Regions from separate parts of the Mesobacillus sp. AQ2 genome, predicted to be linked through region 3. Evidence: riboswitches for the same ligand, from Rfam matches in the RefSeq annotation. Region 3 holds a riboswitch; each other region holds the start of a gene.
What was found. A riboswitch is a leader RNA that binds a small molecule or an ion and turns the genes downstream of it on or off. The one in region 3 is predicted to bind S-adenosylmethionine.

Region 1 (9,823 bases), 2.0 Mb from region 3:
TTGGAACGACCTGGCTGATATTACCTGCATCGGTAGAGCCAATTCCCTCCCTTTCATTGGCTGCAACGTTCTCCCCAAGGTCTTGAATCACATTTTTAAAGACTTCATTATACCGATCATTCAATAGCAAATTATCGACTTTATTTTGGAAGGCGATAACATTCAGCTTTGCACCAGTTGCAAGGGCTGCACCTTCTGCAACAGCCTTTACGCGCTGGGTGACATCATTCAATCGGCTTCGGGTGGCTGCGCGGAGGAAGAATCTGGCTTTGGCATATTCAGGAATGATGTTCGGTGCATCCCCTCCATGGGTGATGATGCCGTGAATCCGAACATCATCCGTCAGCTGCTGTCTCAATGCATTGATTCCGTTGAACAGCTGGATCACAGCATCCAGAGCGTTTATACCTTCATGAGGAGAAGCCGCTGCATGGGCGGGCTTTCCGATAAATTCAAAGTCGAGAGGATCCACAGCAAGCGAGGTTGATGTCAATCTGGTCTGTCCTGAAGGGTGCAGCATCAAAGCCGCATCGATTCCCTCAACAAGGCCATGCTTTACAAAGCTTCCTTTCGCGCTCCCATTTGGTCCGCCTTCTTCGGCAGGCGTTCCAAAAACGACTGCTTCACCGCCAGTTTCATCCAATACTTTGCTTAGCGCGATCGCTGCGGCGACACTGGTTGTGCCTATGATATTATGTCCGCAGGCATGGCCAATCCCAGGCAGGGCATCATACTCTGCCAAAAAGGCGATGGATGGTCCCGGTTTTTCAGACCTTTTGCGAGCAACAAAGGAGGTTTCGTGTCCTGCTACCGCCTTTTCAACTTCAAAACCTTCATCTTCTAAAATATTGATAAGCCGTGCGGAAGCGAAAAACTCCTCATTGCCGATTTCCGGGCGTGCGTGAATTTCATGGCTGGTCGTTAAGTAAAGATATTGGTTCAGTTCCACGTTTTCTGTAATGATATCTTTAAGTGACTTTACTGATGTTGACATCCTGATTCCTCCTTTAAACTTTCATAAAAATAGTGAGTAACAGGGGCATCCCCTTTTGAAAGCTATTAACTTCAGTCCCAAGCCTGCTGGTCTTTCCCGAAAAGCGATGGCTTCCGCAATCATGATCGCAGAATATTCAAAGCTGCGCCCGAAAAGCGAAGGCTTCTGGAATTACGGTCGCAGAACAGTCAAAGCTGCGCCTGAAAAGCGAAGGCATCTGCAATTACAGTCGCAGAACAGTCAAAGCTGCGCCCGAAAAGCGATGGCTTCCGCAAACTTGGTCGCAGAACGACCAAAGCTGCGCCCGAAAAGTGATGGCTTCAGCAATCATGGTCACAGAACCAGTCAAAGCTGCGTCCGAAAAGTGACGGCTTCCGTAATCTTGGTCGCAGAACGACCAGAGCTGCGCCCGAAAAGTGATGGCTTCCGCAATTAGGGTCGCAGAACAATCGAAGGTGTGCCCGAAAATCGGTGGCTTCCGCAATTACGGTAGCAGAACAACCAAAGCTGCGCCCGAAAAGTGATGGCTTCCGCAATCTTGGTCGCAGAACGACCAAAGCTGCGCCCGAAAAGCGATGGCTTCAGCAATCATGGTCGCAGAACAGTCAAAGCTGCGCCCGAAAAGCGATGGCTTCCGCAATCTTGGTCGCAGAACGACCAAAGCTGCGCCCGAAAAGTGATGGCTTCAGCAATCTTGGTCGCAGAACGACCAAAGCTGCGCCCGAAAAGCACTGGCATTCACAATTACGGTCGCAGAACAGTAAAAGCTGGGCCCGAAAATCGGTGACTTCAAGAATGACGGACGCATTAAATGAGATTTCTTCTTACCATCCAATCTCACTGAGCGGCACAAAGGTAGGGAGGGTGTTTCCTTTGTATTCTTTTTCGATGAATTCTTTTGTGTCATCCTCCTGGTAAAGTTCAGCTAATTTTTTCAAAGCTTCATTGTCCTTATCTTCTTCGCGGACAGCAATGATATTGATATATGGAGTGGCAGTGGCACTTTCAAGGAAGATGGCATCCTTCTTTGGTGTTAGTCCTGCATCAACCGCGATTCCGTTGTTGATGATCGATGCGGCTACATCCGGCAATACCCTTGGTGTCTGGCCGGCAACCAGCGGCACAAGTTCAAGATTCTTTGGATTTTCAACGATTTTATCGAGGGCGCCAATTCCGTCGAAGCCTTCCTCAAGCTTGATGAGCCCAGCTTCCTGGAGTAAAAGAAGTCCTCTTCCCATATTTGTCGCTTCATTTGCAAGAGCAATCTTCCCGCCTTCAGGAATGTCTTTCACTTCTTTATATTTTTCAGAGTAAATACCCATTGGAGCAATCATTGTGGTTGCGATTGGAACAAGGTCAAGATTATGTTCTTTGATGAAAGCGTCAAAATAAGAAACGGTCTGGAATGAGTTTGCATCCAATTCGCCTTCTGCAAGCGCAAGGTTCGGCTGGACATAGTCCGAGAAAGTGACGATTTCGACGTCAATTCCTTCTTTTTCTGCCTTTTTGGCGACAAAATCCCATACACGGTGATCTGTTCCGCTGACGCCAAGCTTTACTTTGACAGTCTCTCCGCCTTTCGCTGATGATGAGGAGCTCGAGCATGCTGTGCTGATTAATGCCAGACTAAGTACGATCAATGCTAGTAAAAGTTTTTTCATTTTTGATTCCTCCTGTTATCTTCTTCTGATTTTTTTAGCTGAAATATTTCCAAGGGATTGGAGCCCCTGTACCATGACTATCAAAATACCAACGGTGATGAACATTGTCTGGGTATCAAACCGCTGGTATCCGTATGTAATCGCGAGGTCGCCCAAGCCGCCTCCTCCGATTGCTCCGGCCATTGCCGATGCACCGATCAATCCGACCGTTGCAATCGTGAAAGCAAGAATGAGTGAACTCATAGCTTCTGGAAGAATGAATTTGAATACAATCTGCCATGGAGTGGCACCCATTGATTCAGCGGCTTCGATAACTCCTGGATCCACTTCCAACAAAGAATTCTCTACCAATCTTGCAATATACGGTCCTGCATAAAAGACAAGCGGGACGACGGCAGCGGCCGTACCAATTGATGTGCCGACAATCAGCCGGGTCAGCGGAATGATTGCGACCAGCAGGATGATGAATGGCACTGATCGGAATACGTTGATGACACTGTTAAGTACATTGAAGACAGGTGCATTTTCTAGCAAATGGCCTTTTCTCGTCACGACAAGCGCAATTCCAAGGGGAACTCCAAGGACTGCCGAAAACAGCAGGGAGAACGCGACCATTTGCAGTGTTTCAATTAATGCCTGGATGATTTGTTCTGAATTAACTAGCATGTGCGGTCACTTCCTTTATGTTGACTTTTTGCTGATTGATAAAATTAAGAGCCCTTAAAATTTCTTTATCACTTCCCTGGAACTCGACAATCAGGTTGCCGAATGGAATTCCCTGAAGCTCGGTGATATTTCCAAACAGAACATTGACATGGATATCAAAATTCTTTGACAGCTGTGACAGCAGCGGCTCGCCTGCTGACTCACCGACGAAGTTGATCCTAAATACCTTTTGAAGCCCCGAATGTCCTTTGATGATTCTGCGGACGGAATCTGGAATATTGTCATTCATGATGGTGCTGACAAAATTTCTGGCTGTTACTGTTTTGGGAGCTGAAAAAACTTCAAATACTGAGCCTTCCTCAATGATTTTACCTTCCTCGATGACCGCCACCCGGTCACAGATTTCCCTGATGACAGACATTTCGTGGGTAATGATTAATATCGTGATGTTGTACTCCTTGTTGATTTTTTTCAAAAGCTGAAGAATCGAACTTGTAGTCTGCGGATCCAGGGCCGAAGTTGCTTCATCACAAAGCAGGATCTTTGGCTGGGTTGCCAGCGCACGGGCAATGCCGATTCGCTGTTTTTGTCCGCCTGAAAGCTGGTCCGGATAATTGTCCGCCTTATCAGCGAGACCTACAAAGTCGAGGAGCTGATAAACCCGCTCTTTGATTTTCGCCTTCGGAACCTTACCGAGGACAAGCGGCATTGCGACATTTTCAAATACGGTCTTGGAGTTCAAAAGATTGAAATGCTGGAACACCATCCCGATATTCCTTTTAACCTCACGGACTTCTTTAAGTGAAAGGGAAGTCATGTCGCAGCCATCGACAATCACCCGGCCGGATGTCGGGCGTTCCAACAGATTCACACAGCGGATCAGTGAACTTTTTCCTGCTCCGCTAAAACCAATGACCCCAAATATCTCTCCTTCTTTGATTTCCAGATCAATTCCATTAAGTGCCGGTACCTTTTTCCCGCGGCTTTCATAAACTTTCTCCACTTGTTCAAATGTAATCAACAGTCTTCCTCCTTTGTAGATAATAAAAAAACCTCTTCCAGGAAACAGGAAGAGGCATGCCGCAACGAATGCAGGACAAGATCTCTTCTTATCTCCCAAGCTATTGCTTGCTGGATTTGGCACAGTCCTCAATGTGAGTCCGCTGCCGAGGCTTCATAGGGCCAGTCCCTCCGCCTCTCTTGATAAGAAAGTCTCGATATTAATTTGTAGATGGGGATTATTGGAAAATAAAAAGTCCCCTTCAGAAAGAAGAGGACATGAATTAAAAAGTCGGCCTCTTCTTATCTGTCAAGCTCACGCTTGCTGGATTTGGCACAGTCATCCATAGGAGTCCGCTGCCGAGGTGTCATAGGGCCAGTCCCTCAACCTCTCTTGATAAGAAGTAACGAATATTGAGTTGTAAATCTTGTTTATTACTTTACTGCGTCACAGATAATGTGTCAATCATTTTGTGGGAATTTTTTTAGAAACACGAAAAATAGGAATTTAGTATTAAATGGCAGAGAGCCGATAAAAATACAAAAACCCCTGCATCGGCAAGGGGTTCAAGTGGAATTTTATCTGGTAATAACGATAGGTCCATTTTTAGTGAGGATGATTGTATGTTCACATTGTGCAACAAAGCTGCTTTCCGTGACATAAGTCCACTCATCATGTTCGTATTGGAAAACTTCTTCCTCACCAGTGGAGATGAATGGCTCAAAAGCGATGACCATTCCTTCTTTCAATAGCTCGTCATCCCATGGCTCATTATAGTTGTAGATGTGATCGGGAGCTTCATGGATGGTCCGCCCGATTCCATGTCCTGTAAGGTTTTTAATTACATTAAGTCCGTTTTTCCGCGCAGTCGCCATAACCGCCTTGCCCAGTCCGCTTTTCTTCGATCCGGGTTTCGCCTTTTTCAAGCCTGCTTCAAAAGCCTCAACAGCTGTTTCGCATATCTTCGTTAAAATCGGATCACCTTGGCCAACGACAAAGGAGATTCCTGTATCGGCAAAATAACCATTTTTTGATCCGGAAACATCGATATTAACGATATCACCTTCTTTAATGACTCGGCTCCCTGGAATCCCGTGGGCTACTTCTTCATTCACACTGATGCAAGTGTACCCTGGGAAATTGTATTCGCCTTTCGGAGCAGAAATCGCTCCATTCTCTTCAAACATGGCGCCTGCCAGTTCGTCGAGTTCCTTTGTGGTTATTCCGGGTACTGTCTTTTGCACCAATTCCTCCCGTATCATGCCGACAATCATGCCAATTTCTTTTAACCCGTTAAAATCTTCTTCTGTTTTTGCAATCATGATTTAATTCCCTTCCATGTATGAACTATTTTATTAGCGTATCCCTTTTTTTCGTGAAAATCCATTCATCTGGCTCAGTGCCTTCAGATAAAAATAAATAGGATTGGAATTACGTATTGAATGTAGTAATCTTGAAAAAACAAACTTAGCCGTCTGATTTATGCTGAACAAGATATATTCACCACTTCATAATCCATATAATACATTAAAATGAGTTACATTAGATTACAGAGCAAGTCTTAGGAGGAAAAAAGATGCTTGATTTTTTCATGGGTTTCCATCCGGTTGTCCAGGCGCTGATTGGGACTTTGTTTACCTGGGGAATGACTGCTTTGGGCGCTGCTTTAGTATTTACAACGAAAAATCCAAACCAAAAGTTTTTGGATAGTATGATGGGTCTCGCGGCAGGAGTTATGATTGCTGCAAGTTTCTGGTCACTACTTGCTCCTGCGATTGAGATGGGTGAGGGAGGAAGCCTGCCGAGCTGGATGCCTGCTGCGACTGGTTTTCTTTTAGGCGGGTTGTTCTTAATGGTCGTAGATAAATTGATGCCCCATTTACATCCTAATTTATCAATGGAAAAAGCTGAGGGAATCCATCCCGAAAAGAAAAGACGAAGTACTTTGATGGTCTTGGCCATTACCTTGCACAACATCCCCGAAGGTCTCGCGGTCGGAGTGGCTTTCGGAGCTGCAGCTGCAGGCTTTCCTTCGGCTTCGCTTATGGGCGCGATTGCGCTTGCAATAGGAATCGGTATCCAGAACTTCCCGGAAGGTGTCGCAGTATCGATGCCACTTCGGCAAGTAGGAATGTCAAGAAAGAAAAGCTTCATGTACGGCCAGTTTTCAGGCATGGTCGAACCAGTTGCCGCAATGATTGGAGCAGCCGCTGTCATGTTCATCCAGCCACTTCTGCCGTATGCGCTAAGCTTTGCAGCCGGAGCGATGATTTTCGTGGTAGCCGAAGAAGTAATCCCTGGATCCCAGGAAAACGGCAACAGCGATTTGGCATCATTAAGCCTCATGTTTGGATTCGCCATCATGATGATCCTCGACGTGGCATTAGGATAAAAACTGGATAAAAAGCTGAGAAAACTGTGCACCGGACTGAACCATTAGTCTGGTGCACAGTTTTTTTATATTAAGGACAACTTAAAATCTTCGCCTCCCGAAAAAATGAAAACGATAACAATGTGATGGTATCAATATTTTGGCCGATTTTTCCAAAACTAAAAAATTGGTACCATAAGCAAAATTCGATGGCTTATAAATGTAAGCCCTTTTTTTTATGATGAAGATACAAGAAAGACAAAGCAGCCAAGGTGGTGAAGAAATGGAAGTCAAGATAGAACAGCCAGTCGAACAACAAGTTACTGACACCATTATCGAAAAGGCAACAAAAAAAGAAAAATACCAAAAAATCAAAAAGACAATCATTTCACAAAAGTATTTGCAGACGATGGCGCTTCTGGGTGTAGTATGGATGTTCATCTTTAACTATATCCCAATGTATGGGCTGATCATCGCGTTCAAGGAATATAGCATCATCAAGACGATTTCGGAGGCACCATGGGTTGGATTGATGCAGTTTAAGGAATTCCTGCAGGATGAGAATTTCTGGATTGTCCTCAAAAATACCCTGGGAATCAGCTTGATTAAATTGATTATCGGTTTCCCGCTCCCAATCATTTTTGCTCTTTTGCTTAATGAACTAACATCTATGAAGCTAAAGAAAGCGGTTCAGACAATTTCTTACTTGCCGCATTTTATTTCATGGGTTGTACTTGGAGGCATCTTGACTACATGGCTGGCGGATATCGGTGTCATCAATGATATTTTGCTAGGTTTAGGGTTGATCAGTGAACGGACGAATTTCCTGGCTGAGCCGGATAACTTCTGGGGGATTGTCATTCTCTCGGATATTTGGAAAGAACTTGGATGGTCAGCAATCATCTATCTGGCAGCTATTGCTGGTGTATCTCCGGAACTATACGAATCATCCACAATTGATGGAGCAAACCGGTTCCAAAAAATGTGGCACGTCACATTGCCGTCAATTCGCCCAACCATCACAATCTTGTTCATTCTTGCTGTAAGCGGTGTCCTGAATTCAAACTTCGATCAGATCTTGATTTTGCGAAACTCATTGAATGAGAGCGCCAGTAACGTTATTGATATTTACGTCTATCAAATGGGTCTGCAAAATGCCCGCTACTCATACGCAACAGCAGTTGGTTTATTGAAAGCGATCATCGCCTTCATCCTGCTCCTGTCTGCGAACAAGATTACGAAGAAACTGAATGGAACATCTTTATTCTAAGGGGGTGAGGTTGTGTTTAAGCTTTTTAAACGGAACCGGCGAACAACAAGCGAATATATCTTCGACAACGTTAACATTCTCATTATGCTCTTTATCTGCGGCATCACGGTCTACCCAATCTGGTATGTTCTCGTCAACTCACTGAATGATGGTGTCGATGCCATGCGGGGGGGAATCTACTGGTGGCCGCGTGAGTTCACTTTTGCAAACTATAAGGCGGTTTTTGAAACACCTGGCATTGTTACATCATTTGGTGTGACCATTGCCAAAACGGTTATCGGCACAATCACCCATGTATCTTTTACAGCGATGGTTGCTTATGCTATTTCGAGACGAGACCTTTACGGCAGGAACTTTTACATGCTGGTTGGTGTCATCACGATGTTTTTCAGCGGCGGATTGATTCCCTACTTCCTGTTGATCAGAGACCTTGGGTTGTTTGATAACTTCCTGGTGTATATCATTCCGACAATGTTCAACTTCTTCCATCTGATCATCTTTGTTTCCTTCTTCAGGGAATTGCCAACTTCTCTTGAGGAAGCAGCAAAAATAGATGGGGCAAATGACTTTATGATTTTTATCAAAGTAATCATCCCGCTGTCAATGCCAGTTATTGCTACCATCGCACTGTTCCAGGGTGTCTACCAGTGGAATGACTATTTTGCCGGAGTCATCTTTGTAAATAACCCTGACCTGCAGCCAATCCAGACCTATTTATATAAGGTTGTAGCTGAGTCCAGCTCTAACCAAATGATGACGAATGCAGCAGGCTCGATTGCAACGAAGACAGTAACCTCTCAGTCAATCAAACTGGCAACAATGGTTGTAACGACGCTTCCGATCATGCTGGTCTATCCATTCCTGCAGAAATACTTTGTAAAAGGAATGCTGATTGGATCAGTAAAAGGTTGATTCTATTAACAATGATTTAAATTTTTCTTCTTAGAAGAAATTTAAATAATACCAGGCTTCATTATTAATTGAGTACTGCTTATTCATGAAAGATACCCCTTATGATCTTGGGAAAGGCCGTTTTTTTGAAAAAAGCCTTTCCCGCTTTTTCAAAGCAGTGTACATTGAATAATGTGGCCCAAAAAACAAACAAGAGAGAGGGTCAAAAAATGAGGAGAAAATTTCTTTCCAAAGGCTTTTCACTAATGCTTGTTCTATCTTTGGTTTTGGCATTGTTTTCAGGTTGTTCCAACAAGGCAAATGAAAACGCTTCCGATGAAAAGGACACAGACAAACCAAAAGCAACAGCCGATGCACCTGGATGGCAGTCCAACAAGGAACCGATTACTTTTGATTGGTATGTGAACTTTTCCTGGTTCGCACATAAATGGGGCGACGATGTTGTTTCAAAGTATGTAACAGATAAAACCGGTGTTTCTGTCAACTTCATTTCACCAGCAGGCAACGAAGCTGAGAAAATGAACACGATGATTGCATCAGGCAAGCTTCCTGATTTCATCACGATCGGCTGGTGGGAAGATGCTGTCAAGAAGATGATCGAAGGCGAGCTTGTCCTTCCATTGAATGAACTTGCTGACCAGTATGATCCGTATTTCTTTAAGGTAGCAGATGGAGCAAAGATTGAATGGTATAAGCAGGAAGATGGCAATACTTACGGTTATCCAAATGCTTCTTCATCACCAAAAGATTTTGACAAATATAAAGACCTTAAGCCATCAAACCAGACATTTCTTGTAAGAAAAGATATGTATGAAGCAATCGGCAGCCCTGATATGAGCACGCCTGAAGGATTCTTGAAGGCGCTTGAAGCTGCCAAAGAAAAATTCCCTGAAGTGAACGGCGCACCGCTGATTCCTTTCGGCTTAAATGAATTTACGGATGTAGGAAA
Region 2 (9,823 bases), 1.9 Mb from region 3:
ATATTACCGTAATCGGCGTCAAAACAGCAAATAAGGTCGATATTTCTCCAGATCCTGAAAAGACACTTCGAGCAGAAGATATTCTGATCGTCCTGGGAGAAAATGGCGACTTGCATAAATTCGCGAAAATTAAATAATGACAGTATGAGGCAGGCTGGGAAGAAGACAGCCTGCTTTTTTATTCGTTCACTATTTTGAAAATTTACAAAAAATAGACTTTCTGTTCTGGCATTAATAAAAATAGACGGTGGCCGATGAAATAAATATAAATTTACTTGAAAAGGGAGCAGGACATCAAGATGAAACGAATTATGTATATATTTTTTATCGCAGTTTTACTCGCAGGGGGACTTGCTGGCTGCGCCAACACAGAGTTGAAGGCGAAGGAAAGGGTTAAAATTGGCATCATGTTGTCTGACGTCGGACTTGGCGATCAATCTTTTAGTGATGCAGCGTTTGCCGGACTGACAAAAGCAAGGGATGAATTGGATATTCTTTTTGATTATCGTGAGCTGCAGGAAGCAGGCAGCTATGAAAAGGGGTTTACTGAGCTGGTGGAAGACGGAAATGATCTTGTCATCGGGCTTGGTTTCATGGTTCTTGAGGATTTGGAAAAAGTCGCAAAGAAATATCCGGAACAACAGTTTATACTGGTGGATTCGGTATCAGAAATGGAGAATATCACATCGATTACTTTTAAAGAAGAACAGGGCAGCTTCCTGGCCGGTGCGGTTGCCGGGATGACCACCAAATCAAAGGTCGTCGGATTTGTGGGCGGTGCGGATGTGCCGCTGATCCGCAAATTCAAATCGGGATTTGAGCAGGGTGTGAAAGCAGTCAAGCCGGATGCTGAGATAAAGGTCGCTTACTCTGAGGATTTTGGCAATGCTGACCTTGGAGGAAAGATTGCTGCAGGAATGATCGATGAAGGTGCTGATGTTCTTTATGCTGCCGCTGGTTTTACCGGAGTAGGTGTATTGAAGGAAGCGCAAGCCAGGAAAAAGTTTGCGATTGGTGTAGATAGCGACCAATACTTTTTTGCCGAAAAGGCCATTATTACTTCCATGCTGAAGAATGTGGATATCGCACTATATGAAGCAGTTAAGGAGTTCCAATCCGAGAAGAAGCTTAAATCAAGGCAAATCGAACTGGGCATTAATGAAAAAGGTGTCGGGCTTGCACCAATCCGGGTCATCAAGCTGAGTCCAGAGCAGGAAAAAACCTTGAAAGACTTGGAAGAGAAATTATCAACAAATGAAGTTTCAATTCAGCTAGATTAACAGCTGCAACTGGGGGAACAGACATGACAATAAAAAAGAAATTACTATTGAATTTATTGCTCGCCATTGGCTTATCGATTGTGATGATTTCTTTTATCATTTACAGAATGCTGATGGTCCAGGCATCTAATCAAGATTATGTACAGGTACTGCTGACCGTTCAGAACCTGGAGGCTGAAACATCGGCAACCAAACAATCGCTAAGCAATTTTTCCTTCAGTCCGACCGAAGGGAACAGGCAGGATGCATTAGCGAAAATGGAGAAGACCTCTAAAATTTTTGCTCAGGCAGAAGGATTGATTCAGCAGGAAAACAGCAAGAAAGTGTTGGACAAAGCTTTTGAAAAGTTTAATGCACTCAAATCCGAAGCTGAGAAGGCACTTGATGATAAAATCAGTGCCGAAGTGAAGCGGCAATCGCTGCGCAGTGAGGGCGTCCTAAATGATCTGTACCTCTTGAATATCCAGGTAAATGATTATTACGATTATCTTCAGGAGGATTTGAAGAACCAGATTCAATTCATAATCCTCTCGGCAATCATCGGCAGCATCCTGCTTGTTGTTGTTGCCGGGGGAATCGGGATCAGGCTGACGAGTTCGATTACAAGGCCATTGAAGCAGATTGCCATCAATGCCCAGGAAATCGCCAAAGGAAACCTGATGATTGAAAAAGTCCCATACAAGCATAAGGATGAGCTGGGGACTTTGAATGAGTCCTTCGACATGATGGCATCTCAATTGACTTCCTTGCTGCAAAAGGTGAATAGGACAAGCAAAGAAGTGGAAGAGTTTGCAGCGGAAATTGAACAGGAAAATGTATCGCTGACAGAGATTTCTAATCAGGTAGCTGTATCAACGGATGAGCTTTCAGCAGGTGCCCAAACTGTTTCGGAAGATCTGCAGCAATCCGTCGAACTGATTGACGACATGGATAAGGAAATCATGCTGAATCTGGACTACAGCCAGGAGTCATCCTCATATAGCCAGGAAGCAGTGGAAGCAATCGGAGAAGGCAGAAAAGCAATAGAAGGGCAAAAAGTGTTAATTACAGAAAACAAAGCGGCATCCTATTCCATCCAGACAGCAACGGGCAAGTTTGTTGGTTATGCCGCTAAAATTGAAGACATGGCCAAATCTGTTTCGGCAATCGCAGCCCAGACCAATCTGCTTGCGTTGAATGCAGCGATCGAAGCTGCAAGGGCTGGAGAGGCTGGCAAAGGATTTGCGGTCGTTGCGTCCGAGGTCAGGAAGCTGGCTGAAGAGTCAAACCTCGCAACAACGCAAATTTTCGATATGGTCAATCTGTTGAAGACTGGACTAGATGAAATCGGAGAAGCTGTGAACAAAGGCGGCGCCATCGCTGATGAGCAAATGGATTCGATGAACCTGACAATGTCAGCTTTTGAAAATATCGAAGCCAGAGTCAGCGGCATCTCTGAAAAAATCACCCAGCTTGTAAGCGGAATGGAAGCCTCCAAGGAACTGGGAGCCAAGGTCCTGCACAATGTTGAATCCATCAGTGCCGTCGTCGAAGAAACAGCAGCTGGAAGTGAAGAAATTTCAGCCTCCACAACGGAACAATTATCGGCATTCGGCAACCTTTCGAAAAAGGTAACAGACTTAAGGAAACTGACCAATGAGTTGAATGAATCTGTTTCTATCTTTAAGTTTAATAAATGATTATAAGAGTATCATGGCCTGGAGCTGTGGTACTTTTTTTATGGAGCAAAATGGACACTTGGTCGAATTATTTGAAAAAGTGGTCGAAATAATCCAAAATGTGGTCGATATATCCGGAAATTTGGTCGAAATAATCTAAAAAGTGTTCGAAAAAATGAAAAAATCGCCAAAATAATGAGTTGCGCAGTAAATCAGTGCATATAAAATGGCGGAAATTATGATAAATGATTCCCGACGGTGATATGATCCCTTTAATTTACATGCAGTTTCCAATATATGAGTCTATAATAAAATAAAAGAAATAAGAATTATAGAAAGAGACTGCATAGGGCTAAAAACAGAAGAGAAGGTGAAGTGTTGAAACAAAAAGATTTATTCCTGGCATTTTTCCGCGTGGGAATCCTTGGCTATGGCGGCGGGCCGTCATCGATTCCGCTCGTACATAAGGAAGTGGTAGATAAGTATAAATGGATGGACTCTGATGAGTTCGGTGATATTCTGGCTTTGGGAAATGCGCTCCCCGGTCCGATCGCGACGAAAATGGCAGGGTATATCGGCTATCGTGTGGGCGGGATCCTGGGCATGGTCAATGCCCTGGCCGCAACGATGATTCCGACGATTATCCTGATGATTATCCTGCTTACGACTCTGAACTCATACAAGGATCAGCCGTGGGTAAAAGGAATGGCAGATGCTGTTGTACCGGTTGTTGCCGTCATGCTCGCTGTCCTGACATGGGACTTCATTAAGAAATCGGGTAAATCGAAGCTTGGCTGGGCCAGGACAGCTATTGCGCTGATTGCCAGCCTGGTGCTCCTCCAGATCTTGAATATACATCCGGCAATCTTGATTTTCATTTTGCTGCTTGGCGCTTTAATAAAAAAAGACTCTTCTCCAATTGAAAAGAAACAAATGGGAGGGGAGCAGAAATGATTTATTTCCAAATATTTTTGGCCTTTTTCATTCCTGGTATTTTAGGCTATGGCGGAGGGCCGGCCTCGATCCCGTTGATTGAAAATGAAGTCGTCGACCGATATGACTGGATGACGGTCAATGAATTCAGTGAAGTCCTGGCGATGGGCAATGCACTCCCGGGGCCGATTGCGACGAAGATGGCCGGGTATATCGGCTATTCAGAAGGCGGAATCCTCGGCGCCATTGTCGGTGTGTTTGCAGCCGTGGCACCATCGCTGATTCTGATGATCGGTCTGCTAGGACTGTTGATGAAATTCAAGGATTCTCCTCGTGTCAAAAGGCTGACAATCGTTGTCCGGCCAGTCATTGCGGTGCTCCTGGGAGTCATGACCTATGATTTCTTTTTTTCCTCCTATGAAGGTGTCGGTTTGACACAGACCATCCTGATTGGCGGCATCAGCTTCGTCCTGATGGAAAAACTGAAGGTACACCCGGCGTATGTCATAGCCGGTGCCCTCGTCTATGGTGCCCTTGTTTTAGCGTAAACAAGGGTTTTTCTTTTTGAAAATAAATTCTCTTACAGCCCCAATGATGTAAGCGATTACAACCTGAAAAAGACTAAAAAACTCTGTTGACAAATATTTCAGAGAGTTTTAATATTTCAATTATCAAAATGAATTTAATAAGTTACTTATCAAGAGAGACTGAGGGATTAGGCCCGATGACGTCCGGCAACCTCCTTTATGGAAAGGTGCCACTTCCTACAGAATGGTTTCATTCTGAAAGATAAGTCGTATAGATATTTACGATGCCTCTTTCTTTGAATGAAAGAGGCTTTTTTTATTGAGTGAAAATGGGGGTGCAAAAATGATTGAAGTGAAGAATCTGGTCAAGGTATATGACACGAAAAAGGGATCGGTGACAGGCGTTGACGATGTTTCGTTAAAAGTAGAAAAGGGCGAAATTTACGGGATTGTCGGATACAGCGGCGCAGGCAAAAGTTCTTTGCTTAGATGCCTGAACCTCCTTGAGAAGCCGACATCGGGAGAGGTTTTTATTGAGGGTGTGGAGCTAACCTCTTTAGGCAAGGGCGATTTAAGGAAATCCCGGTTGAAAATCGGGATGATTTTTCAGCATTTCCATCTTGTAAGTGCAAAGACAGTCAGCGAAAATATCACTTTTGCGCTAAAAGCTGCCGGCACTCCGAAAACAGAGATAAATGAGAGAGTGCTAGAGCTTTTACATATGGTGGGCCTTTCCGACAAGAAAGACGTCTATCCTGCACAGCTGTCCGGCGGCCAGAAACAGCGTGTTGGCATAGCCAGGGCGCTGGCGAATAATCCATCCGTCCTGCTCTGCGATGAAGCAACCTCTGCTCTTGACCCAAGCACGACCCGCTCTATTTTATCTTTACTAAAAAAGATTAATAGAGAGTTAGGAATCACAATCGTGCTTATAACGCATGAAATGGAAGTGGTCAAGACGATTTGTGACCGAATGGCTGTGATGCAAGATGGAAAAATCATTGAAGAGGGAAATGTCTACGATGTTTTTGCCAATCCACAGGAGCCGCTGACAAAGGATTTCGTCAACTCCATCCTACAATTCGAATTGCCGGAAAGACTGATGAAGGAGCGGGAAGGCAAATTGATCAAGATTTATTTCCAGGGCGAGATTGCCGAGCAGGGGGTCATCTCGGATGTATTCCAGAAATTCAAGGTGAGGGGAAACATCCTTCACGGCAAAATCGAGTATATTCAGGAAATCCCACTAGGGATTTTCATTATGGAAGTTTCGGGCGAGACACTTGAAATCGACCGGGCCATTGAATACATCGCAGCAAGGACAAGAAATCTGGAGGTGATTGAAGATGCTGCTTGATAACCTGATCGCACTGCTGCCGGAACTGAATAAAGCATTCTTTGAAACAATTTATATGGTCGGCATCTCCATCCTTGTCTCGATCATTGTTGGGCTGCCGACAGGTGTTCTTCTTTTTGTCACCGATAAAGGCCTGTTCCTGGAGAACCAGCTTTTTAAAACTATTGCTGGTTTTATCGTCAATATGATCCGCTCGGTTCCGTTCATCATCCTGTTGATCGCACTGCTGCCGCTGGCGAATTTAATCGCCGGCACGACAATCGGGCCGACTGCGGCATCTGTTTCATTATCTGTCGCGGCGATTCCGTTCTTTGCGAGAATCGTAGAGCAAAGCTTGCGCGAAATTGATAAAGGGGTCATCGAGGCAGCGGTGGCCACCGGAGCGACTCCGTGGATGATCATCAAGGATGTCCTCATTCCAGAGGCAAAGCCTGGAATCGTCCAGGGTATCACCATCACGATCATCAGCCTTGTAGCATACTCGGCAATGGCCGGGATCGTTGGCGGCGGCGGAGTCGGTGACCTGGCAATCCGCTTCGGTTATTACCGGTACGACAATACCATCATGATTACGACGGTTATTATCCTGATATGCCTTGTCCAGCTGATTCAGTTTGGCGGCGACAGGATTGCTAAATTAGTAGACAAAAGATAAAAATTGGGGGTTATTTTAAAATGAAGAAATTATTATTCTCTTTACTGTTACTTCTATCAATCAGCTTGTTGGCTGCATGCGGCAGTGACTCAGCCTCAGGCGGCGATGCGAAGGCTGACAAAAAGCAGGTAACATTCGGAGCGACATCCGGACCGTACAGTGATATGGTCACAAAAGGCATCAAGCCTCTGCTTGAGAAAAAAGGCTATGAAGTGAAAGTGGTCGAATTCAGCGATTACATCCAGCCTAATCTGGCTTTGTCAAAAGGAGACCTTGATGCCAACCTGTTCCAGCACAAGGTGTACATGGAGAATTTTGCAAAAGAACACGATCTTGAACTGTCTGAAGTAATTGTTGTACCAACAGCGCCAATGGGGATCTACTCCAAGAAGTTCAATTCACTGGATGAAGTCGCAGAGGGTTCAGACATCGCGATTCCAAACGATCCAACAAATGCTGCGCGTGCCTTCCTGATCCTTGAGGATGCCGGCCTGATTACACTCGATCCTAATGCTGATCCGCTGACTGTTTCTGAAAAAGATGTAAAAGATAATGTCAAGAACCTGCAGTTCAAGCCAATCGAAGCAGCTCAGCTTCCAAGGGCTGTTGAGAGCGTCGACCTGTCAGCGGTACCCGGCAACTTTGCCCTCGCAGCAAAAATGGATCTGTTGACTGCGCTTCAGCTTGAAAACATGCCGGACCAGTATCGCAACCGTGTCGTCATTAACACAAAGGACCAGGATGCCCAATTTGCAGAGGACATCAAGGAAGTCGTCGAGTCTGATGAGTTTGAAAAAATCATCGATAATGATTTCAAAGGTTTTGGAAAGCCAGAATGGATGAAGTAAGAGTATGATGTAAGGAAGTCCCAGCAGCCGATGCTCCTGGGACTTTTCCTTTTTTATAGCTTTCTCCCCTATAAATTGGGTAAAATATTGAAGAGACTTTTTTTCCGAAATTCACATTGGGGGCTCCAGAACTAGAAACATTACACAAATTTCAATCAAACAGTAACAGAGGGAGATATATGGAAAAACGAAATAATAGATCTAGACATTTAGCGGCTATTTCGCTGGCGATTATGGGAGCGGGGTTCCTTGCGATGATTCCTTTCCAGGACTCGCTGATCGGGAAACTGCTGATGGGCGGCTTTGAAGCCGGTCTGGTCGGCGGACTCGCTGACTGGTTTGCTGTGACGGCGTTGTTCAGGCATCCGCTCGGCATTCCGATTCCGCATACGGCACTTTTGCCGAAAAATCGTGATAAAGTAACACGCGCATTAATCAATATGCTTGAGAATGACTGGCTCACAAAAGAAAGCATCATGGAAAAGTTCAAGCAGATTCATATTTTGGATAAAATTTTTGAAACAGTTGAGAAGGAGCTTCACTCTGAATCTGTTAAAAACAGCCTCCAGGCATTCAGCCTGGATGTGGCTAGGAAAGTGGACGTTGAAAGATTTGCGCCAACAATCGAAAAAGAAATCAAAGGCTTCCTGCTCTCAGCTGATTCTTCCGAGTTTTTGCAAAAGGCCTCAAGCCATATCCTGGCGAAGGAATATGATTCAGCTGCATTTGACTATGTCCTGCAAGAGACAGAAAAATGGGCATCACAGGCTGAAGCGAAAATGGTCCTTGGCAAGCTTGGAAAACAGGCAATTGATACAACCGAAGCGGATGGTCTCCTGAAATTCGCAATTCAATCTTTCAGCAATATGATCACCGAAGAAAAGGTCGGCAACATCTTGCAATCATTTATTTTAAAAAGAATGAAAAACCTGCAGCAGGAGGATAACCGATACCGCCATATGATTCTTGAAAAGATCCAAAAAGAACTGGGAAGTATCAATGAGCGCGAAGCCCTCATGTCGGAAATCCAATCCTGGAAAAATAAAATGGTCGAAGAAATGGATTTGACCGGACAAATCAAAGGAGTCCTGGCTAAGTCTAAGGATCGCTTGATGGCTTTTATCGAAAAGGACAGTTTTGTGGATGACACGGTGATTCCCGTAGTGAAAAAATTCATTGATGAAATCAAAGCAGACGATGAAAAAGTTTCAGCGACCGAAACATGGCTTCATGCTAAAATAGCTGGGCTGATTGAAAGAAACCATTCAAAAATCGGGAAGCTTGTCAGAGAAAACCTGGATAAGCTTGATACAGAAACACTGATTGACATGATGGAAAACAATGTTGGAAAAGACCTGCAATGGATCAGGGTGAACGGCGCGGTATGCGGTTTCCTGATCGGGCTGGGCTTAACCATCTTCAAACTCATTGTCATGTGAGCTTGAGACCAATTCGTTATCGGATTGGTCTTTTTACTATATTCGGGAATAAGAAATAAATGGTAGTATAATGGCGGGGAGGGGGATGTATGGTTAAAAACGGATTGCTTTTGAAACTGGGGTTGCTAATTGTGTTCATGACTGCTTTAACGGTGTATGGAGCTTATCACTGCAAAATTGTGAATGGACCGTACGATAAGCTGACAATCAGTAACATGGATGGCATCATTCACGTGATTGAGGACAAGGGTGAAATCGAAAAGATCGTATCCAAAATCAATGAAGGCAAACGTTCATTCAACTATAATGCTGGCTTTACATACGATTTTTTACCCCATGGCATCCTGAGCTTTGAAAATGAAGCGGAAAAAGTCCAAATAGGATACATAGTAACAACCGGGAATACGGTAACAAAATTTTGGGAGATAGAGACGGATTTTCTATTTGAAACTCTTCCGAATGCAACATCTAAAAAGGAGTGATTAAGCTGAAAAAGGTTAATATCAGTGAAAAGTTTTCGCTTTTTAATGACTATTGGAGCCCGAAAATAGCGGGGGAAATCAATGATATGCATGTGAAATTCGCCAAGCTGAAGGGGGAATTCATCTGGCATATGCATGAACATGAGGATGAGATGTTCCTAGTTATGAAAGGAAAGCTCTTGCTCAAGTTTCGGTATAAAGATGTGCATTTGAATGAGGGAGAATTTATCATTGTGCCAAAAGGCGTAGAGCACCTTCCAATTGCCGAGGAGGAAGCAGATGTCATCTTTTTTGAGCCAAAGTCCACCTTGAATACCGGTAATGAACAAAATGACCGAACGGTGTCTGATCTTCAATCGATATAAATGGCTATATGACAAAAGCCTCCTGAGTTGACTCAGGAGGCTAGCGTAATTCATTTAGCTGCCGCTTTGTTCCTAAGGATTGTTTTTCGGATGAATGGGATCACCCAGCGGTCCAGCCCATATCTTCCTGCGTTATATCCGGCGAAAAGGAGGATGAAGCCAAAGAAGATATCTGTTGGGTTATGTGATACGGTTCCGGCAAGGAAGAAACTGAAGTTCATGATCAATCCGAAGAACATTGCTGCTGTTGTCAGACAGCCAAGAATGAGTCCCAATCCA
Region 3 (9,823 bases):
TGCACTGTTTTTCACCCGGCAATCAGGGAAGTATTTACATAGGAGAGTAAGTTTGAGGCAGAATACTCTTATTACATACTGATGACAGGTGGTTTTAATTTGGAGGCACAAGCGCTGCAAGAGGTTGAGAAACTTGCCCTGAAAAAGCATAAGATTTTCAGGCAGAGCAAAATTCGCTATCTCGCAAGGGCGGCTTTGGCGTCGATGTTCATTGGCTTTGGAGTAATTGTTGCGTTCAAGACAGGGAATCCATTTTATATGGAACACTCGCCCTTTGCCTACCCTATAGCTGCCATTACCTTCGGTGCTGCGATCATCCTGATTGCATACGGTGGTGGTGACCTGTTCACAGGGAATACCTTCTACTATACGTTTGCGGCACTGAGGAAAAAGATGGCATGGCTGCAGGTGACAAGGATGTGGATTTTCAGCTATATCGGTAATATCATCGGCGCCGCTGCGTTTGCTTTTTTGATTTACACCACGGGATTGTTTGATGATCATTCAGTGAATGGATTCTTGTTGAGCGTCGCTGAAAAAAAGACACTCGCGCCAACCTCAGAGCTATTTTTCAGGGGGATTCTCTGTAACTGGCTCGTCTGCCAGGCATTCTTCCTGCCAATGTCGATGAAGGGCGACGGCGCAAAGATGTTCGCTATGGTGTTTTTCGTGTACTGCTTCTTCATTTCGGGGTATGAGCACAGCATCGCCAATATGTGTACCTTTGCGATCAGCATGGTTCTCGACGACCCGCAGTCTGTTACCTTTGCGGGTGTGATCCATAATCTAATCCCGGTGACGATTGGCAACCGATCGGCGGCGGAATCATGATGGGCTGGATGTATTACTATGCGAACTCGCCGTTTTTTGAAGAATGAGTGTTTGACAAAAGGAAAAGCCGGATTTGGGTAGCTGCCAAATCCGGCTTTTTCACTTGCCGATCAATGCTTCTGCTTATAATACGTGATTCCCAGGGCAAAGGCCAGCACGGTTCCCTTCACGATATCCATCGCATAATATGGCACGGACATCATCACAAGGCCATTTTGCAAAATGCCGATCAGCACTGCCCCGATGAAGGTTCCGAATGCGTTCGGCTTGCCGGCCCCGAGGACGGAAAAGCCGATAAAGGCAGCGGCCACGGCATCCATTAAATACGGCGAACCCGCATTGATTTCTGCGGTCATGACACGGGATGCCAGAACGATTCCGCCAATTGCCGCGAATAGGGCCGAAAGCAGATAGGCACCTGTTTTATAGCGGTTGACCGGAATGCCTGAAAGTCTCGCCGCTTCCTTGTTCCCTCCGATGACATACATATAGCGGCCATGCTTTGTATAGGTCAGAAAAATATGGACGATGATCACGGCAACAGCCATGATTAGAATAATCCACGGAACCTGCCCTATTTTTGCAAAAAATGGACTGATTGCCCCTGTTGAAAAACTGCCATCTGGCAGGATCATGTTTTCCGAGACCGTCGCGCCCTTTGTATACGTCAGCGCCGTTCCCTGGATGATGAACATCATCGCAAGTGTCATCAGCATGTCCGGAATCTTCAGCTTGACGATCATCAGCGAATTAAGTGCACCCACAATCAAGGCTGCCGCGATCGCGGATAAAACGGCAATCAGGGTGTTCTGCGAAAACCAGACGAACATCGAGATGACAACCGCATTTGATAACGAGGCCACAGAACCGACCGATAAATCAAAGCCATCCACCGTAAGGGAAATGGTGATGCCGATCGCGATGATCGTAACGATGGAGATCGATCTTAAGATATTGATGACATTATCGCCGTTGATAAAACTTGGGTTCGCAGCCGCGAAGACAGCGATCAGCACAAAGATCGTCAAGATCGTCCCGTATTTGTAAAGGAACTGGAACAGCTCAAATGCCTTTTTCGGCGGCGTTTCCTGATGCAATGGGAGTTTGGCTTCCATCCTATCTGCCTCCTGTTGAATAAAATAATAGTTCTTCTTCCGTTGTTTCGGCGGTTTCGAGTTCCTTGACCGGTTCACCATCATAGAGCACGTAAACCCGATCCGTGATGCCGACGATCTCTGACAGTTCTGAGGAAGCATAGATGATTCCCTTCCCCTCAGCTGCCAGTTTCGCAATCAGCTCAAAAATATCTCTTTTCGCGCCAACATCGACACCCTTTGTCGGCTCGTCAAAAATATACACATCGGCATCGGCAAGCAGCCATCTGCCAATCGCCACCTTCTGCTGGTTCCCTCCAGATAAGTTTTCAACTTTGGCCGACTCTGATGGAGTCTTGATGCCGAGAGCTTTTATGTATTCCTGCGCTGTGTTCTTTTCAGAACGCCGGTCGATAAAACCAAATAGTTTGGAGAACTTTTTTAAGCTGACGGCTGTCAGATTGGAGCTGACCGATTCTGCTACCAGGACACCTTCCTTACGGCGCTCTTCCGGAACCAGCGCCATTCCGCTTTTTACTGCCGCATGCGGGCTCGTCAGTTTGAGTTCTTTTCCATTAAGCCTCACTGTACCGCTTACGGTTTGTGACGCGCCAAAAAGCGCTTTGCACAGCTCCGTCTTCCCGGCACCGACCAGGCCGGCAATCCCGACAATCTCCCCTGCATTTACATGGAATGAAGTGTTTCTTACTTTATCCCCATCCGATAGGCCTGCCACTTCAAGCAATTGATTACCGAATGTATTGGATCTTGCCGGAAACTGATCTTCCATCCGCCGCCCAAGCATATATTCAATCACCTGCGGTGGATCTACTTCCGCAGTTTCCCTCTTTGCAATGAACTCGCCATTCCTCATGATCGTAAGCTCATCGCATAATTCAAAGATTTCCGGCATCCGGTGGGAAATGAAAATGATCCCTACATTCCTTCTAGCCAAATCGCGGACAATCCGGAACAGTTCCGATGTTTCGATATGGCTGAGCGGAGCGGTTGGTTCGTCAAGGATCAGAAATGAGCAATTGCTTGAAATCGCGCGAGCAATCAAAACAAGCTGTTTTTCCGCGAGCGTCAGTTCCCCGGCAAGCTTTTTAACAGGCAGCTTAAGGTTCATGCCTTTAAGAATGTCTTCTGCCTGCTGAAACAACTGCTTCCAATTCATCCAGTGCCTGTTGTCCAAATTCTGAACCGTTTGATTGAGCATGATATTCTCGCCCACTGTAAGCGACGGGATGATGGCTGTATCGACCTCCTGGTAGACTGTCTGGATTCCGAGCTTTTGCGCATGTGCTGGCTTCCTAATTTCCGCATACTCGCCATCAAACTGGATTTCTCCCGTGTAATGATCATGCGCGCCGGAAAGCACCTTCATCAATGTAGACTTGCCTGCGCCGTTCGCGCCGATCAATGCGTGGATCCTGCCAGTTTCCGTATTGAAATCCACACCGTTCAGCGCCCTTACGCCGGGAAACTCAATACTGATGTTTTTCATTTCAAGTATCATCCGTGTTCCCCCTCCCTTCCATTCTGCAAAGCAGACACTCTCTTTTGTTTGAGAGTGTCTGTCTTGTTTCTCTTAACTGGAAAAAATCGCACAGAATTTCTAGTTCGCTATAAAAATTAGAATCTCGCTATATAATCGAAAAAGTCGCTATATAATTGGAAAACTCGCTATATAATCGAAAAAGTCGCTAAAAAAGTCGTTATAAAACTTATCAGACAACCCTTTCAATGGTTATTTCTTATAGTGATCCTTCAATTTTTTCATCCAATCTTCTAAAAATGCATCCGATTTGCCCCATTCGTCGATGATTTCTGCGAGGTTGGCCATGTTAACTGGATTTTTTGACTGCTGAAGCTCTTCCTGTGATATCAGTGAGGCTTCAAGGTCATAAGCTGCAGGTGTTTCTTCGCCAGCCAGCTTTTTCGCCAGCAATCTCATATTCACTTCACCAATCAGCTTCGGATCAACGGCTGCTGTGTATTTCCATGGGCTGCCTTCTGCCTGGATTTCCTGAAGGTCAGCATTGGAAACATCAATTCCGTAAATCTTGATTTCATCGCGCCCTGCTTCCTTAATGGCACGAGCTGCGCCAATCGCAAATGCATCCCATGTCGCGAAGATCGCATCAATTTCTCCTTTTGGATGTTTGTTCAGCATCGCTGCCACTGCATTCTGCGTTTGTACACTTGTATCGGCTGCGGCAACTCCAAATCTCTCAACCTCTTTGATTCCAGGGTTTGCCTTCAGCGTTTCCTGATAAACTTTATTTCTTCTGACCATTGGCGGGAAGCCATCGACCCAGAGGTAAACGATATTCGCTTCACCATTTTGGTCCTTCACAAGCTGGTCGAGTGCCTGGGTTGCCAGTGCTTCGTCATCCTGGGAAGTAAGTGTTACACCTTCAACCTTGGCAAGGTCAGGATTCGAATCGAACGTCACGACACTTTTGCCCTTATCCGTCAATTTTTTTACATCATCTACAGTTGCTGCGTCATCACCATGTGAGATGATGAATCCGTCATAGTCCTGCTGCAGCCCCTGGTTGATGGCGTCATGGAATTTTGCTGTATCTCCATTAGCAGTAAAGACGTCCACCTTGAAGCCAAGCGCCTCGCCTTCAGCCTTCGCTCCGGCTAAAAACTGTGCAGTATGATCATCTCCGCCAATCTTGCGGATGACTTTGATTTTGACTTCCTCACCTTTTGCAAAGCGCTCCGGAACTCCCTCAACAGGACCGCTTACCGTCTTCGTTTCTCCTCCGCCGCAGCCCGTCAGCAGCAATGCTGAGGCAACCGCCGTTAAAAACACCTTTTTAAATCCAACTCTTTTCATCTGCATTTCCCCCTTAATGTGTCTGCTCAGCTAACCCAAATAAAAAAACCTCTCCAGAAAAGAGAGGTTTCGAACGCAAAATGATGAAAAGGTCAGATTCCTCTCTTATCTTCCAAAACATATCGTTTTGCAGGATTTAGCACCAATTCCTGATGGAACGGTTGCCGGGCGTCATAGGGCCAGTCCCTCTGCCACTCTTGATAAGAGAATTTCGTTATTAAATTAATCTGGCAAATTGATAAACTTTACTTTAAACTCCTGTAATCATATTGTCAATACTATTATGAAAATTAAATTTATATTCTTAGAAAAGCGTCTCAAAAAAAAAGAAGACCCCCAAATCCGGGAATCTTCTTTTCAAAATCAACCTCTGCCCGCTGCGGTCATCCATTCAGACTGACGAAGTTTCACTTCATAAAGCGTCAATGGATCGCGGTACAATTCCGGGTTGACTCTCAATTTTTCCAATTCATTTTTACCGTGTTCGATTTCGTTCTTAGCTTCTTCTACAGATTCTTCTAGAACGATGAAAGGCTGTTTGAAGAACAAGTTCACATCGCGTTCAATCGATTTCTCGAAGATCTCGAATTGCTGCAGGAATTTCTTGGCGATGGTTACGCCAATTTCATAATAATCCTCTGTCTCCAGATAGGATTTATACCTGTTATAAAGCATCGTATTGTTTTGCGGCAGGACGCCAAGCAGCTTTCCGGCGCTTTTCAGGAAAAAGGCTTGAGGGGTCGAACGGTTCATGATGTTGACCTTTTCATAGTGAACCCCATTCGTCATCCGGTCCGCATCACGGCGCCAGTCATCAAGTACCCTGAAATCACAGTCAAGACTGATCCTTTCTTCTCCGTACATCGAATTAAAGCCCTCTGCCATTTCGTCCAGATAATTCTGGCTCTGGTCAAACTCATCTTTCGAAAATTGGATCCAGTCATTCAAATCGGAATGGAATTTTGGCAATACCGTTTTTTCCAGATATTCTTCGATTCGCTTGTTCATTTCCTGATCCATTTCCGAATGGATTTTACCAAAATCACTATCCTCCGTCACCAAGTCAGAGCAGCTGCGCAGTAATTCTGGAACCTTCTCGATGATTTCCGCACGCGTCTCATCCTTGATTTTACGGAATGACTTCTGGATGGAGCGGGACTTTTCCTCTTCAATATCGCCTAACTGATTGATGGCACCATTCAGCTTGCTGACCATTTCCTCATTCCAGCTGATGGACTCCATATGGTTATTTTCGAGTTCAACCCGCTTATCGAGCAAATACGTGATTGCTCGTCTGACAAAGAACTGCAGTTTAGCAGTGCGTTCCTGGTCAAGATCGACTGCGTTTCTAGTTGTTTTAATAAAATTGGAGAAATCCTTCAGCTGCTGGGCATTATCGTAATTGGATGAGAAGGCGAACATTTTTGCATCCGGATAGTATTGGCTGACCTCTGCCCATGCCTGGTCAAAAACTTCCGCTGCTTCCTGCTGTCCGTATATCACATCAATCTTATTCAACAGGAAGTGAATGTTCAGATCCGGGAAAAACTCTGATATTTTCCCGAGTATCTCCCTTTCTCTTTCCGTAAAAGGATCACTCGCATTAAGAACGAACAGCAGACTATCGGCAAATCTCAAGTAATTATAGAGCGGATGCCTATCATAGTTATTGCGGTTGACACCCGGAGTATCAATCAACGCCAGGTCATGATCGCGCAGGAATGGGAAGTCTGCCTTGAAATCAATGATGGTTTCATTCTTATGATTCTTGCGGCTGACACCTGCTGCCTCCTTGAAGTCCTCAATATCCGTGATCTGTCTTATTTCCGTATCAGTTATTTCATGGGCTGCCGGGTTTTCCTGATCCATGAAACGGATGACCGCTGCAGTCGGAGCAGTAAGCAATTTTTCGCCCACGACCGTGTTGACGAAGGAAGACTTTCCATTGCCTGACACGCCGGCGACCAGCATATTATGGACATTGGACTCGTGTAACTCCTGGACCATCCACTTAATCTTGTTGCCAACCTCAATCCCGTGCTCTTCTGCCCATTTGATGATCGACTCGAACAACATCATGCTATCCTTATAGCCATCATGGTACTCATTCGAGTTCAGGACTAATGTCTCTGCATCATGTATCGCCGAAGCCGTAATCGATCCTGGAAATACCTCATTCCAGGCAATGATGGATGACGCTGCGACAAGGCTGTTCACCGGGCTTGTTATTTTCAGCCAGTTGGTCAGCAATTCCGGGATCAGCGGCGATATTTCCTTGATCAGCATGTCTCCATTAATCAATTCGAAATAGCTTTCCTGATAGACCGCTGAAAGCTCTGTCCAGCCATCTCTCCTGTTTCCGTCCATCCCGCTGAATAATTGATTGAATTCCCTTAACCATGCCATGTAGGTGCTCTCGTTCCGGTAGCTTTGCCATAAGGATACAGCGAGCTGTTCAAACCGGCTTCTGTCCACCTGGAATAACACGGATAATGCCTCGTTAAAATAATTAGGGGCGAACTGGGCGGTGCGTCCCTGTTCAACATACTGGGTCAAGATATCAAACCATTTTGCCGAACCAGTCCGGATTCCCTCATTGACAGCAAGCTCGACCGCATTTCCCCAGTCATTTTGCTCCTCGAAAAACGAACGGGCGATTTCGGTCACACCTGGATAATCCGGATCAAGTGCTACAGCTTTTTTGATGACAGCAACTGCTTGATCGAGCTTTCCCTGCTCGATGTAAAGTGATAATAGCTGCAGGCCGCTCTCGATTTTCAGTACATCGCTTTCTGTCTCAATCGAAAGGAACAGCTCTTCCGCCGATGTCAGCAGGCCAAGCTCCAGGAACGCATCCCCCATATTCTTTTTTGCCCAGGGCTCCAGCTCATTCGTGATGTTTTCCCATTTAAAAATAGCCGCTTCATAGTCTTTATGGTGAAAATAGACCTCCCCCTGCGCAAAACGGATGTTTGCCAAGTCAGGCATATCATTCTTCTGCTCGGCAAGGTAAAGCTCTCCAAGTACCTGGACTGGGTGTGTCCTGTTACCTGAATCCATATAGGTTTCAAAATACGACTTATTGATTAATTGCTCTTCAAATGTCATGACTTTCCTCCGACCTCTCGATAATATCAATCCATAAAAAGAGCCCTCAGACTCCTTCAGGCATGAAAAATTGTTTTAGATAACTATTCTTTTTCCCTTTTGCGGCTTGCACTCAAACCTTATCATTGTATTCTATCAAACTATTTTTCATTCAATATTTCAGTAAGCTTTCAGTTGTGCTACAAGCACTGAAAAAAATGTAATGATTTTAATAATCCATCCAGTAATTTGGCAGTTCTAGTCGAAAAATAAGGGACTTCTATATCTTTCGTACTAGCTTTCTTCTTTCTGGGGTTAAAATGAAGTTTGTCACACCGCTCATAGGGCAAAATCATTATAATGAAAGGTACAAGACGACCGAAAAGGAGATTGTTATGCTGACTTTAAAAATAATGGGCACTCCCAGCGACCATATTGCATCAGAACATATAAAAAACCAAACTGTGATCATGAACAATAAAACACTTGCCACCATCAAGGGAACAGGAAATGAAGTGGAATTCCACATCGATCCATATCTGGACCTGGATGAATTCCAATTTTTGCGGGATATCGTCATGGAGTTAAGCTACGGGAATGAAGATGCCATTGATGAAAGAGGCTGCCAGCTCGGCTACCTGGAGAATGGAGAAAAGGCCTTCTTAATTAAAAATTGGGAAGAGTGGAAAGCGTTCCTGATGAAAGCGAAGCTCCGGACGTTAGAAGGCCAAAACGTTCAGGCTTTGAACGAAGCAGGCGAGGAGCTCGGGGCCGGGATTCTGGCCGAGTACGAAGTCGAAGCGAGCCCATTCCGGATTAGGAGCTGTACTTTGATCACCTTGTTTGGTGAAAGGAAATTCGAAGGGGACAATATCCGAATTGTGCCGACTAACCAGTTCGGTTAAACAGAAAGAGCAGCGGTTCACCCGCTGCTCTTCTTAGTTTTCCTTTTGCAGCTCATCGATCAGCTGCTTCGTCCGTTTTGCATTGCCTTCGGCGAAATTCTCCAGACGTTCCTTCAGTTCAGGATCGTCATGGACGCGCTCGGCCGTGATCAGGTAGGTCCTCATCAAATCTTCTTCCATTTGGACCGTGTTTTCCAAAACATCCTCAATGCTTTCCTTTTGGCTGTCTTGATGAAAAGGATTCTTCATCTCAATCCTCCCTTTTAGATTGAAAGAAACTCTCCTTTTATCTTCGCCGGCAGATTACTTTTTATACTCTGCCTTCCTCCACATGAAGAAAGCAGTTGTCGCCAAAATCGTGGAAATCAAAGCGACGATCACCGCGCCGTATACACGCTCATCTTCCTGGCCATAATATCCCTCAATCGCGTTCGAGAGGGCGACGACATTGACTGCAAGGAACAGGAAAATCGAGAAGAATGCTGCTCTTTTTTTATCCATGCCTTACTTCCCTCCCAACTGCAAACACCTTTCCATCCTTGATTTCAAGCAGGATTTTCGGAAGCTCTCGCTGCGGAGGTCCTGCCATCGGCTGGCCGCTGTCTACATTGAAATAGCCTTTGTGGCATGGGCAGAGAAGGACGTTTTCCTTATGCTCGTAAAAAACAGGGCATTGCAGATGTGTACATTTATTGTTGTAAGCGACGAATTTGTCATCCGGTGTCCTGACCAGAATTGCCGGTTCATTTTTCGTCGGGTAGTTGAAGTTCCTGGATTCGCCGATTGCCAGGTCATTGATATCGGTAACTTCGACCCGCTTCACTTCACCGTTTTCATCGCGCAGGAAAGTGAAAATCCCAAATGGTGTCGTTGCCAGCCCGATTGCGACGGTTGCACCAAAGGAAGCCTTCAGAAACGCCCTTCTATTTAAATTGACGTCGTCCTTCCGATTCAGATTATCGATCAGCTTGATCATATCTTTATCATCTTCATGATGGTTCTGCTTTTTATCATCACTCATGGCCATATCCTCCTGTTCCTAGAGCTGAAACTTA

Region 1: linked by a shared signal. The riboswitch ahead of QNH36_RS19770 (methionine ABC transporter ATP-binding protein) and the one ahead of QNH36_RS05615 (sugar ABC transporter substrate-binding protein) in region 3 are both predicted to bind S-adenosylmethionine.
Region 2: linked by a shared signal. The riboswitch ahead of QNH36_RS20185 (methionine ABC transporter ATP-binding protein) and the one ahead of QNH36_RS05615 (sugar ABC transporter substrate-binding protein) in region 3 are both predicted to bind S-adenosylmethionine.

The regions. Positions count from the first base shown of each region.
Region 1 covers NZ_CP126080.1:3,927,339-3,937,161, reverse strand. The annotation lists gene QNH36_RS19790 (M20 family metallopeptidase) at 1-994, opposite strand, end outside; gene QNH36_RS19785 (hypothetical protein) at 1,050-1,430, shown strand; gene QNH36_RS19780 (MetQ/NlpA family ABC transporter substrate-binding protein) at 1,819-2,655, opposite strand; gene QNH36_RS19775 (methionine ABC transporter permease) at 2,671-3,321, opposite strand; gene QNH36_RS19770 (methionine ABC transporter ATP-binding protein) at 3,311-4,342, opposite strand; SAM riboswitch class I at 4,428-4,531, opposite strand; SAM riboswitch class I at 4,621-4,724, opposite strand; gene map (type I methionyl aminopeptidase) at 4,900-5,643, opposite strand; gene QNH36_RS19760 (ZIP family metal transporter) at 5,898-6,713, shown strand; gene QNH36_RS19755 (ABC transporter permease) at 6,976-7,962, shown strand; gene QNH36_RS19750 (carbohydrate ABC transporter permease) at 8,047-8,874, shown strand; gene QNH36_RS19745 (type 2 periplasmic-binding domain-containing protein) at 9,084-9,823, shown strand, end outside.
Region 2 covers NZ_CP126080.1:4,006,062-4,015,884, reverse strand. The annotation lists gene QNH36_RS20210 (potassium channel family protein) at 1-137, shown strand, start outside; gene QNH36_RS20205 (BMP family lipoprotein) at 300-1,280, shown strand; gene QNH36_RS20200 (methyl-accepting chemotaxis protein) at 1,304-2,959, shown strand; gene QNH36_RS20195 (chromate transporter) at 3,317-3,892, shown strand; gene QNH36_RS20190 (chromate transporter) at 3,889-4,419, shown strand; SAM riboswitch class I at 4,563-4,667, shown strand; gene QNH36_RS20185 (methionine ABC transporter ATP-binding protein) at 4,742-5,755, shown strand; gene QNH36_RS20180 (methionine ABC transporter permease) at 5,745-6,410, shown strand; gene QNH36_RS20175 (MetQ/NlpA family ABC transporter substrate-binding protein) at 6,431-7,258, shown strand; gene QNH36_RS20170 (DUF445 domain-containing protein) at 7,438-8,697, shown strand; gene QNH36_RS20165 (hypothetical protein) at 8,787-9,179, shown strand; gene QNH36_RS20160 (cupin domain-containing protein) at 9,185-9,544, shown strand; gene QNH36_RS20155 (DoxX family protein) at 9,595-9,823, opposite strand, start outside.
Region 3 covers NZ_CP126080.1:1,129,023-1,138,845, reverse strand. The annotation lists partial or broken gene QNH36_RS05630 (formate/nitrite transporter family protein) at 82-878, shown strand; gene QNH36_RS05625 (ABC transporter permease) at 942-1,946, opposite strand; gene QNH36_RS05620 (sugar ABC transporter ATP-binding protein) at 1,948-3,444, opposite strand; gene QNH36_RS05615 (sugar ABC transporter substrate-binding protein) at 3,676-4,776, opposite strand; SAM riboswitch class I at 4,879-4,983, opposite strand; gene QNH36_RS05610 (dynamin family protein) at 5,140-7,884, opposite strand; gene QNH36_RS05605 (hypothetical protein) at 8,184-8,768, shown strand; gene QNH36_RS05600 (hypothetical protein) at 8,802-9,017, opposite strand; gene QNH36_RS05595 (hypothetical protein) at 9,072-9,269, opposite strand; gene QNH36_RS05590 (Rieske 2Fe-2S domain-containing protein) at 9,262-9,789, opposite strand; gene QNH36_RS05585 (Mrp/NBP35 family ATP-binding protein) at 9,808-9,823, opposite strand, start outside.